Regions from separate parts of the Larkinella roseola genome, predicted to be linked through region 2. Evidence: riboswitches for the same ligand, from Rfam matches in the RefSeq annotation. Region 2 holds a riboswitch; the other holds the start of a gene.
The links. Region 2 has a riboswitch for S-adenosylmethionine ahead of metH (methionine synthase). Riboswitches for the same ligand answer to the same signal wherever they lie in the genome.
Positions count from the first base shown of each region.

Region 1: it holds a riboswitch for S-adenosylmethionine, as region 2 does, so the genes downstream of both, ORG26_RS04435 (O-acetylhomoserine aminocarboxypropyltransferase/cysteine synthase family protein) here and metH (methionine synthase) in region 2, are expected to answer to the same signal.

Region 1 is NZ_CP111085.1:1,064,792-1,072,168, reverse strand. It holds gene metX (homoserine O-acetyltransferase MetX) at 1-586, opposite strand, end outside; gene ORG26_RS04435 (O-acetylhomoserine aminocarboxypropyltransferase/cysteine synthase family protein) at 715-2,031, opposite strand; SAM riboswitch class I at 2,211-2,340, opposite strand; gene ORG26_RS04430 (DciA family protein) at 2,552-2,878, shown strand; gene ORG26_RS04425 (ion channel) at 2,947-3,969, shown strand; gene ORG26_RS04420 (S66 peptidase family protein) at 4,181-5,089, shown strand; gene ORG26_RS04415 (hypothetical protein) at 5,161-6,711, opposite strand; gene ORG26_RS04410 (RNA polymerase sigma factor) at 6,701-7,309, opposite strand.
Region 2 is NZ_CP111085.1:1,731,642-1,739,018, forward strand. It holds gene metH (methionine synthase) at 1-1,943, opposite strand, end outside; SAM riboswitch class I at 2,048-2,218, opposite strand; gene ORG26_RS07255 (SGNH/GDSL hydrolase family protein) at 2,915-4,057, opposite strand; gene ORG26_RS07260 (Ppx/GppA phosphatase family protein) at 4,263-5,150, shown strand; gene ORG26_RS07265 (GNAT family N-acetyltransferase) at 5,302-6,234, shown strand; gene ORG26_RS07270 (polysaccharide biosynthesis C-terminal domain-containing protein) at 6,311-7,377, opposite strand, start outside.

The DNA of each region.
Region 1 (7,377 bases), 670 kb from region 2:
CAGCTGCCCCGGCATCGTCGCGGCTTTCGGTCCAGGTTGGGTCAGCCGAAATGGCCATCCGCTGCGATTCGTTGAAGGCGATTCCCCAGGGCGAGTGCACGGCGTTGGTGGCAATCAGAATCAGATTTTTGATTAGTTCCGGCTGCTGGATTCCCCATTCGACGGCCTGCTGCCCGCCCAGCGAACCGCCGATGCAGGTGTGAATCCGGTCGATGCCCAGTTCCTGCCGCAGCAAATCCAGCGCCCCGACCATGTCGCGGATGGTGACCATCGGAAAATCGTGGTAAAACGCCTTGCCCGTGCGGGGGTTCACCGACAGCGGACCCGTGGAGCCGTAGCAGGAACTCAGCACGTTGGCGCAGATGATGAATTGCCGCGTCGGGTCGAAATACTTGCCGGGGCCGACCATGCCGTCCCACCAGTCGGCCGCGTCGGCGCTGCCGGTCAGGGCATGGCAAATCCAGACGACATTCGAGCCGTCGTCGTTCCGTTCGCCCCAGGTCTGATAGGCCAGCCGGAACCCCGGAAGTTCTTCTCCGCTTTCGAGCGGAAAGGAAAATTTGTAATCGAAGTAATGCAGATTCAAAATGATGCTAGTTTTCTGTTTTCCGTTTTGTGTTTTCGGTTGTCTGTTTTCGGTTGCATCATGGCAGAGAATCACACCCAGCGAAGCAACGGAAAACACAAAACAGAAAACACAAAACGGAGAACTGATTAACTCAATACCGCCTCAGCCACCGCCGCAAACGCCTGTTCGAGGTCGGCTTTGATGTCGTCGATATGCTCGATGCCCGCCGAAATGCGCAGCAGGCCCGGTTCTACGCCCGCCGATTCCTGCTCCAGTTCCGACAACTGCTGGTGCGTGGTCGAAGCCGGGTGGATGATGAGCGTTTTGGAGTCGCCGACGTTGGCGAGGTGGCTCACTAATTTCAGCTTGTTGACAAATGTGTCGGCTACTTCCCGGCCGCCTTTAATCTTGAACATAAAGACGCCGCCGAAGCCCCGTTTCAGGTATTTCTGGGCCAGTTCGTGGTACTTGCTGCTGGGCAGGCCGGGGTAGTTGACAAATTCGACCTGCTCGTGCTGCTCCAGCCACTGGGCCAGGGCGAGCGCATTTTCCACCGTCCGGTCGACGCGCAGCGACAGGGTTTCGAGGCCCTGAAGCAGCAGGAACGAGTTGAACGGGCTGATGGCCGGCCCCCAGTCGCGCAGCCCTTCCACCCGGGCGCGGATGATGAACTGGATGTTGCCGAACGGGCCGTTGACGCCGAAAACGTCGCTGAACACCAGTCCGTGATACCCCGGCGACGGTTCCGAAAACTGCGGAAACTTGCCGTTTCCCCAGTTGTATTTGCCGCTGTCGACGATCACGCCGCCGATGCTCGTGCCGTGGCCGCCGATCCACTTGGTAGCCGATTCGACCACCACCGCCGCGCCGTGTTCGATGGGCCGGAAGAGGTAGCCGCCCGCCCCGAAGGTGTTGTCCACGATCAGCGGGATGTCGTATTTCTGCGCCAGGGCCGCAAAGGCTTCCCAGTCCGGAATGTTGAAGCCGGGGTTACCGATGGTTTCCAGGTACAGCGCCTTCGTGTTTTCGTCGATCAGTTTTTCGAAGCTTTCGACCTTATCGCCTTCCGCAAAGCGAACGTCTACACCCAGCCGTTTGAAGGAAACCTTGAACTGGTTGTAAGTGCCGCCGTAGAGGTAGGAGGTGGTTACAAAGTTGTCGCCCGCGTTCAGGATGTTGTTGAGCGCGATGAACTGCGCCGCCTGTCCGGAGGCCACGGCCAGGGCCGCCACGCCGCCTTCGAGTGCTGCCACCCGCTTCTCGAACACGTCGGTGGTCGGGTTCATGATGCGGGTGTAAATATTGCCAAACGCTTTCAGGGCGAACAGGTCGGCGCCGTGGGCCGAGTCGTTGAAAACGTAGGAGGTTGTCTGGTAAATGGGGACCGCCCGGGAGTTGGTGGCCGGGTCTACTTCCTGCCCGGCATGGAGCTGAAGCGTTTCAAAATGCAGTGGATTTGCCATTGGTGGTTTACGAATTAGCCTGTATAGACAGATGGATATGAATGGATGACATGGAAAGAACCGGGCATGAGGATGCGCCGGAGCACACGGAGATCGTCCTGAAATCCGCAGCGACAGGTAGAATTGTTCAACGGCCCGCGTGGGGCATACAACATCGGATGTAGTACATGCTAATCAGTGATTTATAGTTCCTAACGGTCCGCCATCGAATATGCGCTGACGGGTGCTTAGGCAGGATGTAGCACCTTGCCGTGCGGCAGGTTGCCAGAGGTTCGCAGAGCCTGGTCTCTCCCCCCTTCTGTATAAATCCGTCGTGCCGGTTACCCGGGCTGGGCCAAAAACCGGCCCGAACGAAGAATTGATATGCAAGTATAAACAACAAACCCGTTCGGTGCAATTCGGAGGCTGGTTTTTTGGCAAAGTGGTTCCTGCCGCTTCGTAAAAGGGGTAAAATAATCTGCCGGGGGCCTTTTGCCGATACGTACTGCGTGTTACTTTTGTGCCAGGACTCTCCGTATTTATGTCACAGACTTACCGCTTCGACAAAGACAACGCCACCCGGAAGCCGGGCGTTACCTCGCTCAAGGACGCTATCGGGCTGATGCTGAGGTCCTACCAGTTGCAGACCCGCTTCAACGAAACCTACCTGGAGGCTTTCTGGGAAAAGATGATGGGTAAGTCCATCGCCTCCCGGACCAACCGCCTCTACGTCAAAGACCGCATTCTGTACATCGAAATCTCCTCCGCCCCGCTGCGCAGCGAACTCGTCATTGCCAAGCAGAAAATGATTCAGCTCATCAACCGGGATATGGGAACGGACGTGATCGATGACGTTGTATTCATCTAAGCCGCTTCGGAATTTATTTCGGCGAAGCCTTGTAGTAGAAGCACTCTCTTACCGCAACGGCTGCATGTATGGCCCACGTTTCCAGAAAAACGAATTCTTCAAACCGACTGACCTCTTTTCGCCTGGGTGGCCGGCAGGCCAGTAAACTGGTCGAAGAGGAAGAACAACGCCCCGACCTCGGTTTCGGAACCCGCTTCAACGACACCAAAGTCCGGCTCCTCAACAAGGATGGTTCCTTCAACGTCCGGCACGTAAACGCTTCTTTTCTGGCGGAACTGAATTTGTTTCACCGCCTGATCGTAATGCCGTGGCCGAAGTTTTTCGGTATGGTCATTCTGGCCTTTGTGCTGACCAACTTCATTTTTGCCGGCGTGTACTCGCTGCTGGGCTACGAACACCTGATGGGCATTCGGGGCAAATCCGCCTGGGACCTGTTCTGGGAAGCTTATTTTTTCAGCGTTCAGACGCTGACCACCGTCGGCTACGGCCGCATCAGTCCGGTGGGTTTCTGGGCCAGTGCCTTCGCCGCGCTGGAGTCGCTGACGGGCCTGCTGACCTTTGCGCTCGCCACCGGTTTGCTCTACGCCCGCTTTTCGCGCCCGACGCCCCGCATCCGCTTCAGCGAAACGGCCGTGTTTGCGCCCTACCTCGATGTCAATGCCTTCATGTTCCGGATCGTCAACGAGCGGAGCAACCAGCTCATCGACGTGGAAATCGACGTGACGATGTCCCGGCTGGAACCGGCCGCCGACGGCTCCCTCGCCCGGAAGTACTTCAATCTGACGCTTGAGCGCCGCAAGGTCGCGTTTTTCCCGACGAACTGGACGCTCGTGCATCCGATCACGGCCGAGAGTCCGCTGGTGGGCTGTACTCCCGAAAAACTGGAAGAGTCCGATACCGAATTCCTGATTATCCTGCATGCCGTGGACGACACCTTCTCGCAGCAGGTCCACCTCCGGTATTCTTACCGATATGACGAAATCCGCTGGGGGCATAAGTTTGTGCCCATGTTCAACCAGGCCAAACGGGGCATGGTCGTACTGGATGTCGAGAAGCTGAGCGAGACGCGGGAAGCACCGCTAAATCTTTGAACCGGGATTACGCAGATTCGAGAATTAACTCTGATGGATGGAGGTTAGGGATGAAGGGATTTTTTGGGTTTTGTCTGGGAGATGAAACCCTTGTTTGTGCGAATGGGTCCTTTCGAAAAATTCCGGGCCCGGTCTGGAATGCTGAATTGCCGCCGGTGCCCTACTTTTGCCGAAAGCTTTTCTTGCAGCACTCAGCATTTAACAATACCTCATGCGCGTTCCCCCATTTCTCAGGCCCGGCGATACCGTTGGCCTCGTTGCCCTGGCCAGCCGCCTCGATTACGATACCCTCGAACCTGCTTTCCGAATTCTCCGCGACGAGTGGAAGCTGAACGTGCTGGAAGGCCAGTCCCTGACCAGCAGCCACTTTCAGTTTGCCGGGGACGATGCCCTGCGGCTCCACGACTTCCAGCACATGCTCGACAATCCGGACGTTCGGGCCGTTTTCTCCGTCCGGGGCGGGTACGGAAGCTACCGGCTGCTCGACGGGCTGGATTTTACCGGTTTTCAAAACCATCCGAAATGGGTCGTGGGTTTCAGCGACATTACAGCGGTCCACTACCATTTGCAGACCCTGGGCGTCGAAAGTCTGCATGCCGTTATGCCCAAACTGTTCGGGCAGGAGGGCGGCGGCCCGGCCGTTGAAACGCTCCGGCAATGGCTTTTTGGCGAGAAGGTCGCTCCGTACGCCACCGCGCCGCACCCGCTGAACCGCCCGGGAAAGGCCACCGGCCCGCTGCTGGGCGGCAACCTGACCATGCTGACCAACATGCTGGCAACCCCCTCGGACGTGGACTATCGCGGCAGAATTCTGTTTATCGAAGACATCGACGAGACGTATTTCTCCCTCGACCGGATGCTGCTGCAACTGCGGCGCGCCGGGCGACTGGAAAAGCTGGCGGGGCTGTTGGTCGGTCAGTTTTCGGACATGCGGATCAACGAAACGGCCCCTTTTGGCAAAACAACGGACGAAATCATCGCGGAACACGTAGCCGGTTACGATTACCCGGTCTGCTTTAATTTTCCGGTCGGACACGTGGCCCTGAATCTGGCCCTGCCGGTTGGCCACGAGGCGACCCTAGAGGTACTGGACTCCGGTGCCCGGCTGATTTTTTCCTAAAGCGCCAAAAGAAACGGCCCGGCTTGTTCAATTCTGACAGAACAAGCCGGGCCGTCTCTTTTTTGGCTAATCTAAAACTGGTACAAAACGCGGGCCCGGACGCCGCCGGTGAAGGTGTTGAAGCCGTTCGGAGCCGTTTTGAACGGTACATTAATCAGCGGCCCGACCTGCAGCGCAATCCGGTCCCACTGTTTTTCGATGGGCATCGACACCGCCCAGGTCGTGTACCAGTCGTTGGGGCGGCGGACGCCGATAAGTTTCTGGTTAAAATCGCCCGGTCCGCGGCGGTAGGTGAACGTAATGCGCTCGTCCGCCTGAAGGCTGAACGTGGCTCCGGCCGAAGGAATCGCCGTAAACCCGTTGCCGATCGGCAGGCGTACCCCGACCGATACCGGGACCTGCCACAAAACCGTCTTCCGGTCAATGTTGGTGATGTCGTGGCGGGGGTCGATGCCGGGAACGTAGTCACGCCGGAAGTCTTTAAGGGTTTTCCGGTTGAATTCGATGTCCGTCAGGAAGTCGCCGCCGATGAGCACACTGCGGTTGATTCCGGCACTGACCACCAGATGCCGACCGAGCAGCACTTCTCCGGCAAAGCCGACACTGCGCTGCCCAATCGCCAGATCGCCGCCGAGTCCGGCCCGTACCCGGAAAAGGGGCACCGGTTCTTCGATGGTGGGCTTGCTCAGCAGGGCCGGATTGGTCTGGAACCGTACCCGCCGGGAGCGGCGCGCGTATCGGTCGACAAAATAGGCCGAGTCCGGACGAATCGGGAGGCTTTTCATCAGCTCAAGAGCGGCCAGACCGGTAGGGGCGGAACCCGCTTCCGAGCCGCTGGCCGACGGAGCAGGACTGTCCATCGCCCCGCTGCCGCCCCGGTTGCCGGAGGTCCCGGAAGGCGTGGAATACGTCGGCCCCAAAGGCTGGTTCCCGCCCGTGCGGCGACCCGCGTAAGAGTCATTTTTGCGGAAATCACCGCTTCGTCTGTTGCTTCCGCCAGCCTCTTCCGCTGTGTTCTGCAAGGAATTGCCCGACCGGGAGGTAACCCGGCGGCTGTCCGGACGGGTGCCGGTACGGAGCCGGTTTTCCGAAGCGTTGCCGTTTGACTCATCCGGGTTGGACGGAACCGCCTCCCGGTCCGGCGCCGTGCCGGTTTCCGCTTTCGTGTCCCGGTCAGCGGCCGAAAGCGCCTCATTCCGGTCAGATTGAACCCGGTCTGCCAGCGCTTCTTCAGTGCCCGGACGCTGGCCGTCCGGTGTCAGATAAACCGGTTTTTCGACGTACCGGGTAATGTAAACCGTATCCACTTCCCGGACAGGTGTGGGCAGCGCCGCCGAACCCGTGGGTTGTTGTTTCTTCTTCAACGCAGCCACCTGAGACCGCAGCACTTCGATGGCCGCCGCCTTTTGCTGGTTGGCCTGGTAGAGCCAGAAGGACCCGGCCAGCAGCACCGTCGCCACGGAGGCCGCGGCCGCTGTCAGCCCCCACCGCAGCTGCCACATCGGTTTCACAACCGGAGCGGGTAGCCGGGACTGCAAACGGGTCCACGCAGATTCCTGATAATCAGGATCGACGCTTTCCAGTTTGCGGCGGATGGATTCGTTGAACTTATCAGTTTTCATACAATTTTGTATTCGTCAACGTGTCACTCGAAAAAAAAACCGGGTAGGCCGCGCGGATCATCTCCTGCAAGCGGAGCCGCGCCCGCAGAAAATGCGACCGGACCGTGGCTTCGTTGCTGTCCAGCATCCCGGCAATTTCGCGGAGGCTGTAGCCATCGACTACATGCAGCGAAAACACCGTGCGGTGCGAGGGCGGCAACTGCTGAACCATCGCCAGAATCTCGTCGGCGGCAATGCGGTCGACCACACTCTCGTCGAAGGTCGCGTCCATGCCCGCCTCCAGACCCGCCACCGTGTCCAGCTTGTGGTATTTTCGGTGATAACTGATGGCCGTGTTGATAACGATGGCCCGCAGCCAGCCCTTGAAGGCGTGTGCGCGGTCGTACTGGTGCAGCCGCTGGAAGACTTTCAGGAAGCTGTCATTGAGAATCTCTTCGGCCTCTTCGGTGGAAGCGGCGTAGCGCAGGCAGACGCTCTTGGCGTAGCTGTAGAACTGCCGGAAGAGGGTACGCTGGGCCTGCGCTTCCCCCGCCAGGCAAGCCGTCAGGACGCTGTCCAGGTCCTGTTCCGAGAAAGAAGAGCGTTTACGAAAAAACAAAGGCCTTTGTCGATTATCGTTACAGAGACAAATACGTGGTTCGGCAACGAATCGTTGCGGCCTGTCGT
Region 2 (7,377 bases):
CAGCTTTCGTCCTGCACGATTTCCTTGCCCTTGGCCTTCACGGTTTCGGCGAACTCGACCAGGCGTTCGGTCGCATCGGAGCGGCGGTTGAGCAGCACGTCTTCGCAGCGTTCCAGCAGTTCTTTCGGAATTTCGTCGTAAACGGCCAGCTGTCCGGCGTTGACGATGCCCATGTCCAGTCCGGCGCGGATGGCGTGGTAGAGGAAAGCCGAGTGCATGGCTTCGCGCACCACCTCATTGCCCCGGAAGGAGAACGAAATATTGGATACCCCGCCCGACACTTTCGCCAGCGGCAGGTTCTGCTTGATCCAGCGCGTCGCCTCGATGAAATCGACGGCGTAGTTGTTATGTTCCTCGATGCCGGTCGCGACAGTCAGAATGTTCGGGTCGAAAATAATGTCCTGGGGCGGGTATTTGACCTTATCGACCAGAATCCGGTAAGCCCGTTCGCAGATTTCGATGCGGCGTTCGTAGCTGTCGGCCTGTCCCTGCTCGTCGAAGGCCATCACGACCACCGCGGCCCCGTAGCGACGCACGAGGTTGGCCCGCTCGATGAACGCGTCCTCGCCTTCTTTCAGCGAAATGGAGTTGACGATGGCCTTGCCCTGCACGCATTTCAGGCCCGCTTCGATCACTTCCCATTTGGAAGAGTCGATCATGACCGGAACCCGGGCGATGTCCGGTTCGGCGGCAATCAGGTTCAGGAAATGAGTCATCGCCTCGACCGAATCGAGCATGCCCTCATCCATGTTGATGTCGATAACCTGCGCGCCGTTTTCCACCTGCTGGCGGGCTACGGACAGCGCCGCGTCGAAATCGCCGGATTTGATAAGCCGGGCAAACGCCTTGGAGCCGGTCACGTTTGTCCGCTCGCCGACGTTCACAAAATTCGTCGTTTCCGTGATTTTCAGCGGTTCCAGTCCGGAGAGCTTCTGATACGGCTCGGCGGGTGGCAACGGGCGGGGCTGGTAGCGGGCCGCCGTCTGGGCAATGGCCCGGATGTGGTCCGGGGTTGAGCCGCAGCAGCCACCCACGATGTTGACAAAACCGTCCTGGATAAAACCTTCGATCTGCGCCGCCATCATGTCCGGCGTTTCGTCGTATTCGCCGAATTCGTTGGGCAGACCCGCGTTCGGATAGGCCGAAACGAAGAAGGGCGCTTCCTTGGCGAGCGTCTGCACGTACGGGCGCATCAGTTCGGCGCCCAGCGCGCAGTTCAGACCCACGCTCAGCAGCGGCAGGTGCGAAACGGAATACAGGAAGGCCTCGGTTGTCTGACCCGAAAGCGTCCGGCCGGAAGCATCGGTAATGGTGCCGGAGACCATGATGGGCAGCGACTCGCGGCCTTTGTCCTGAAAATATTTGTCGATGGCGAAAAGCGCCGCCTTGGCATTCAGCGTATCAAAAATCGTCTCGACCAGCAGCACATCCGAACCGCCTTCGACCAGACCCGCCACCTGTTCGTAGTAAGCCTCAACGAGTTCGTCGAACGTAATGGCCCGAAAACCCGGGTTGTTCACATCCGGCGACAGCGAGGCCGTCCGGTTGGTCGGGCCCATCGCCCCCGCTACGAAGCGGGGTTTGTCGGGGTTCTGCCGGGTAAATTCCTCGGCCACCTCCCGGGCGATGCGCGCCGATTCGTAGTTCAGTTCGTACGCCAGCGACTCCATATGGTAGTCGGCCATCGCAATGGACGTACTGCTGAAGGTATTGGTTTCGATAAGGTCCGAACCCGCCTCCAGATATTGCCGGTGAATTTCCTGAATAATGTCCGGGCGGGTCAGCGACAACAGGTCGTTATTACCTTTGAGGTCGTGTGTCCAGTCGCGGAAGCGGTCGCCCCGGTAATCGGCTTCGGTCAGGTTGTAACGCTGAATCATCGTCCCCATCGCGCCGTCGAGGACGAGAATGCGGTTCCGGAGGAGGTCGGTTATCTTTTTCAAGTGCAAAACAGTTCTAATCCTGTGATACAGGACAAATAATGTGCCCGAAAATTTTCTAAAAAACGGTCGTGGGGCTTATCGTAGAAAGGCGAAAAAGGAGCTTTCTCTTATCTCTCCCCGGTCGGGGTGGAACGTGGCACCGTTTTCTTTTAATGAACAATGAAAAATGAATAATGAAGCAGGTGGCTCATTAGTCATTCATTTTTCATTCTACATTAAAAAAAGGGTTGCCAAGACATCATCGGGTCCAGTCCCTCCGTCTTTCTTGATAAGCATCAGGCAAAAATACAAAAGGAAGTGAGGGAAAACAAGTGGGAAACGAGGGGCGAAAGGCAGGTTGAATTTTGAGTGGTGGAAATCGGAATGATTGATGGGTTGAATGATTGATAGGTTGACGGGCGGGCCGCCGTTGCGGTTAAATTTTGAATGGTTGAATTTTAAATGATGGATGGGCAGAGTCGGCGGCGAATGAATTTTGAATGATGGATGGGCGGGCCGCCGTTGACGGAACGAGGAGAACATGAACGAGGACCGTGACCCAGGGCAAACGTGAAAGGAAACATAAATGAGGGCAACGTGACTTAGGGCAAATGTGAACGAAGGAACTCGTGAACAAAGGGAAACGTGAACGAGGGAAACGTGACCCAAAGCAAACGTAAACGAAGGGAAACGTGAACGAGGCGTAAGAGTAGACCGGGCGTAGCCTTTCCGTCGCGTAGCGACCCAACCGTAACGGGTTGGGTCGCTACGCGACGGATACACGTGTTTGACGTGAAAGGGCTACAAATATTGGGTCGCTACGCGACAAGTGCGCGGGCCGGGATTCGGCTACTACAACCGTCAAATCGCTACGCGACGGATACGAGGGCCGGGAAGACTGGTAGGCTGCAAAGGTTGGGGCGCGTTGCGATTCATGCTAAATCACAGCCGGATTAAGCCTTCCCCTTTTTTCCTTCTGCCCTTTTCTCGCCTCACTCCTTCGCCAGTTGCCCGTCGCCCGCCATCATCTTGTGCAGCGCCAGACCAACGCGCTGGTTGACGACGGGGCTGGCGTGGGCGTCGTTGCGGCCGACGATCCGGTCTTTGGGTTCGATGTCGCCGATGTGTTCGCTAACCTGCAGCACCGGAATCTGCTGCTCCCGGAAAAAGGCTTCGACGGGCCGGGTGTAAGCTTTGGTCAGTTCGAAATTGTGCGAAAACGGAAACAGAACGACGTACATCTTGGCGTTGTGGCGGCGGCTGTAATCCACAAACTGCTTCAGGTCCCGCAGGTGCGTATTCAGAATGGTGGTGTCGGTGTACACCCGTTTGGCGTATTCCTGATAAGGCGCAAAATCGCCGTGCGGGAGCTGGTAATACACGTAATTGAGGAAATAAGAACGGGCAAAAAGCGTCCGGAACGGACCCGGCAGGTCCGAAAAAGGCTGGAAACCCTGCGGCACCACGCCTTTTTCGCTGGCCGCTTTTTCAATATCATTCGGGAAGTATTCCAGAATGAGGATGTCGGGCTTTACGCTGTATTTTTCCAGGCGCTGGTACTCGTCCCGGGTGTCGGAGCCGGACACGCCGAGGTTGTAGACTTCATAATTCGCCCCCAGCTTTTCGGCCAGAATGTTGCCGAACCGCTCCTCGACCCGCTTCAGGCCGTGCCCGGCCGCAAACGAATCCCCGACGAGCAGCACCTTTTGTTTGTTGAGCGAATCGGTATGTTCTTCGTCGCGGTAGCCTTTGGCGTTGACCGGCCACCAGTAGCGTTCGAACCAGACTTTGGAGGCCAGCGTCGTATTGCCTTCGTGGCTCTGGGCCACAAACATAAAAGCAATTTCGAGCACCACGCCCAGTATCAGCAGCAGCACGCCCAGCGTCAGGGCATTTCCGAGCCAGCGGGGCGCCTTTTCGTTCTTGACAATGCCGTAATAATAAATCCGCAGCCCTTCGATCATCCAGAGCAGCAGCAGGCAGCCTTTGGCGAGCCGGATGTACACATTGTCGATGATGCCGCTGTAGGGATACATGAAGGAAATCTTCAGCTGGTCGGGGAAGAATAGAAACGCGGTGAGGACGCCCAGCAGAAGAAGGCGAAACAGACTACTGACTAACTTGGACAGATTCATTGGGCGACAGGTAAAAGTACGAGATGTGGTTCAGGATTACCCGCGAATAATACTCAGGTTTTTCGTTGAAACCAACTGATGGTGAAGCGCCAACCCGCTTTTTATTCACCGAAAGCCCGCTTTAAATACTATTGAGGCGGACCGCCGACATTGGCAAAAAGGTTTATATTTGGCCGTTTGTTTATCACCCCGTCCTGCATCTACCTTGAAATTAGCTGCTATCGACATCGGCTCCAACGCCGCCCGCTTACAGATTTCCACCGTCCTGCACGTGGACGACATCATCAGCTTCAAGAAGGTTGAGTACGTCCGCTTTCCCCTCCGGCTGGGTCACGACGTCTTTACCTTCGGCGAGCTTACGCCCGAGAGCGAAGCCCGCACCACCAAGCTGATGCAGGTCTACAAACTGCTGATGGAACTGCACGAAGTGGAGGATTACATGGCCTGCGCCACCTCCGCCATGCGCGAATGCCGGAACGGACCCCAGGTCGCCGAGCGCATCCGGCAAAGTACGGGCATCGACATTCACATCATCGACGGGCAGAAAGAAGCCGAACTGATCAACAACGTGGTGGTGCAGGCGCTGGACAACCGGCAGTCGCTGCACATCGACGTGGGCGGGGGCAGCACCGAACTGAACCTGTACGTCAACCGCCAGAAAGTCAATTCCAAATCGTTCAAGATCGGCTCGGTCCGGCTGCTGGAAGGCAAGGAAACCAAGGGCGCCTGGGGGAAAATTCAGCAGTGGATCGAGGAAAACATTGACCGTTCGCAGAAAGTGACGGCCGTCGGAACGGGGGGCAACATCAACAAAATCTTCAACCTGGTCCCCAAACTGGGCGACAACTCGACCACGCTGGACGAAATCGAGCGCATGAAAAACTACATCGCCGGATTCAGCTTCGAGGACCGCATCAACAAGCTTCGCCTCAACGCCGACCGCGCCGATGTGATCGTGCCCGCCGCAGAGATTTATATTTCGGTGATGAAATGGGCCGGCGCCGAAAGCATCGTGGTCCCGGACCTGGGCCTCAAAGACGGAATTATCCAGCTCGTGTATTCCCGCCTTTCGAAAAAAGCAAAGAAAAAATAGCCGGACAGACGACCCGCCTGGGTGCGTCTTCCGGCCTTCTTCAGACAGAGAAAAATGGCAGAACAAACAGGTGTTTTGCGTCTTTAAGACGGATGTTCTGCTTTTGCGTCACAATTAATTACCGCGTTAAAAAATTAAGACGCCGCTGGCTTTGAGCTCTTCTTTTCTGCTTTATCAGCCCAATCCGGAAGCCGCACAGATTCCGGATTTTTTCAGCCAGCCGTACTTGTTTGGCCAAGCCAGTCACCTGTTGCAGCAGACAGACCTCCCGCTCCACTATTTCGGGCTGATCGATAGAGCCAGCGGGCTGTCGGTAGCCCGGTGCGGCCTGTTCGAAAAAGAAGGGCTGCTGTTCAGTCCGGGAGCGGCTTCGTTCGGGACCATTGAATTTGCCGACGCGCTTTCCGACCGGGACCTGCACGATTTTCTGGAATTTGTGCTGCAAACGGCCCGGCAGATTCCCGTCCGGCGCATCCGGCTCACCAATCCGCCCGCCTGTTACGGCCCCGCGTTTCTGAAGCGACTGGAGACGATGCTGGAAGACAACGGTTTTCGGGTGCTGGCGCAAACGCCCACCCACCACCTGCCCGTTTCGGACGCGCCGTTTGTGAGTCGGCTCCATTCGTTTGAGCGCCATAAACTTCGAAAAAGCAGGCGGGACGGCTTTCGGAGTGAGATCTGGCAGACGCCGGATGTCGGGCAACTGTTTGCCTTTATCCGGGCGGCGCGGCTTCGTAAAAATTACCGGATGACGATTACCGCCGTTCAGCTAGGCCATCTGCTGAGCCGTTTTCCGGGCGAGACCACGGTGTTTGCCGTCTGGCGGGACGACCGACTGGCGGCGGCTTCCATCGGCATCCGGGTTTCGGACGAGGTGTTGTATCACTTTCAGGGAGCCGACCACGCCGATTTTCTGTCCTACAGCCCCACGGTGCAGTTGGTGGAGTCGCTGTACGAATACTGCCAGCAGCAGCGCATCCCGGTCCTCGACCTGGGAACTTCGGTCAGCGACGGCGTCACGCTTTTCAAAAAACGGCTCGGAGCAGTCGAAGGCAAGAAACGAACCTTTTTAAAAGAGTTATGAAAAGAGTTATGAGTTAAGAGTTATGAATTATGAGTTAAAAGGGGCGAAGCAACTCATAACTCTTAACTCTTAACTCTTAATTTAAAAAGGTCTTCCGGGCTGCTGTGGCCACGTGGTTGATGTCTTCTGATACCCGCAGCGCGAGAATCAGGCCGGCAAACAGGCCGGTCAGCACGGCCGACCGGAACGCGATGCTCAGCAGCGTTTGCAGTTGTCCACCGCGCCACTCGGGCAGCAGGAAGGAAACCGCATACACCAGCGCCAGCGCCAGAATAGCCTTCAGAACGGAGGTAGTAAACGGAACCATGCGGAAGAATCGCCAAACCAGCGCCGATTTGCTGAGGGCATAAAGCAGGGTCGTCAGCGCCGTTGCGATGGCCGCGCCATTGTAGCCGAACAGCGGAATAAAATAGGCGTTGGCCCCGATGGCTACCCCCGCCATCGCAATCACCAGAAAGGTCACGTAGCGGTAGTGTTTCGAGTAGGTAATCATTTCCCCGTTCAGGCCCAGCGCCATATCGAATAGCTTGGACAACGAAATGAGCAGGACCACCCACTTCCCCTGGCTATACAAGTCCGCTTTGGGCAGAATACTGAGGATGCCGTCGATATTGGTCCAGACCAGCAAAAAGGCCAATCCGCCGACGATAAGCTGATTCAGGGATGATTTCTGGTACAGCTCCAGCACGTGCGGGCGGTTATCTTCCCGAATCGAATTCGCCAATAGCGGCGTCGAAATCTGCGTGATGGCCTTGCGGGGGATTTCGATAATTCCGGCGATGTAGGTGGCGATGATGAAAATCGCCGTTTCGGTCAGCCCCTCGCCGTGCGAAAGCATGGTCCGGTCGATGAGCATCACCAGATTGATTCCGACGCCTCCCATCACGATAAAAAGGCCGTAATAGGTCATTTGCCGGAAAAGCCCGCCCTTCAGACGGTTGAAATCGAAGCGCAGGGAGAACCGGCCGAGCTGCGCAATGTACACCAGCAGGACCAGCACGGCCGATCCGTACGACGCGACAATGAGGTAGATGAGCCAGTCGAAATTGTACCAGCCGAAACCAAACAGCAACACCAGCAGCACGTTGGTCAGCTTCAGGTACACTTCCCGGATGAAGGTCGGAATGGCAATCCGGGCGTTGT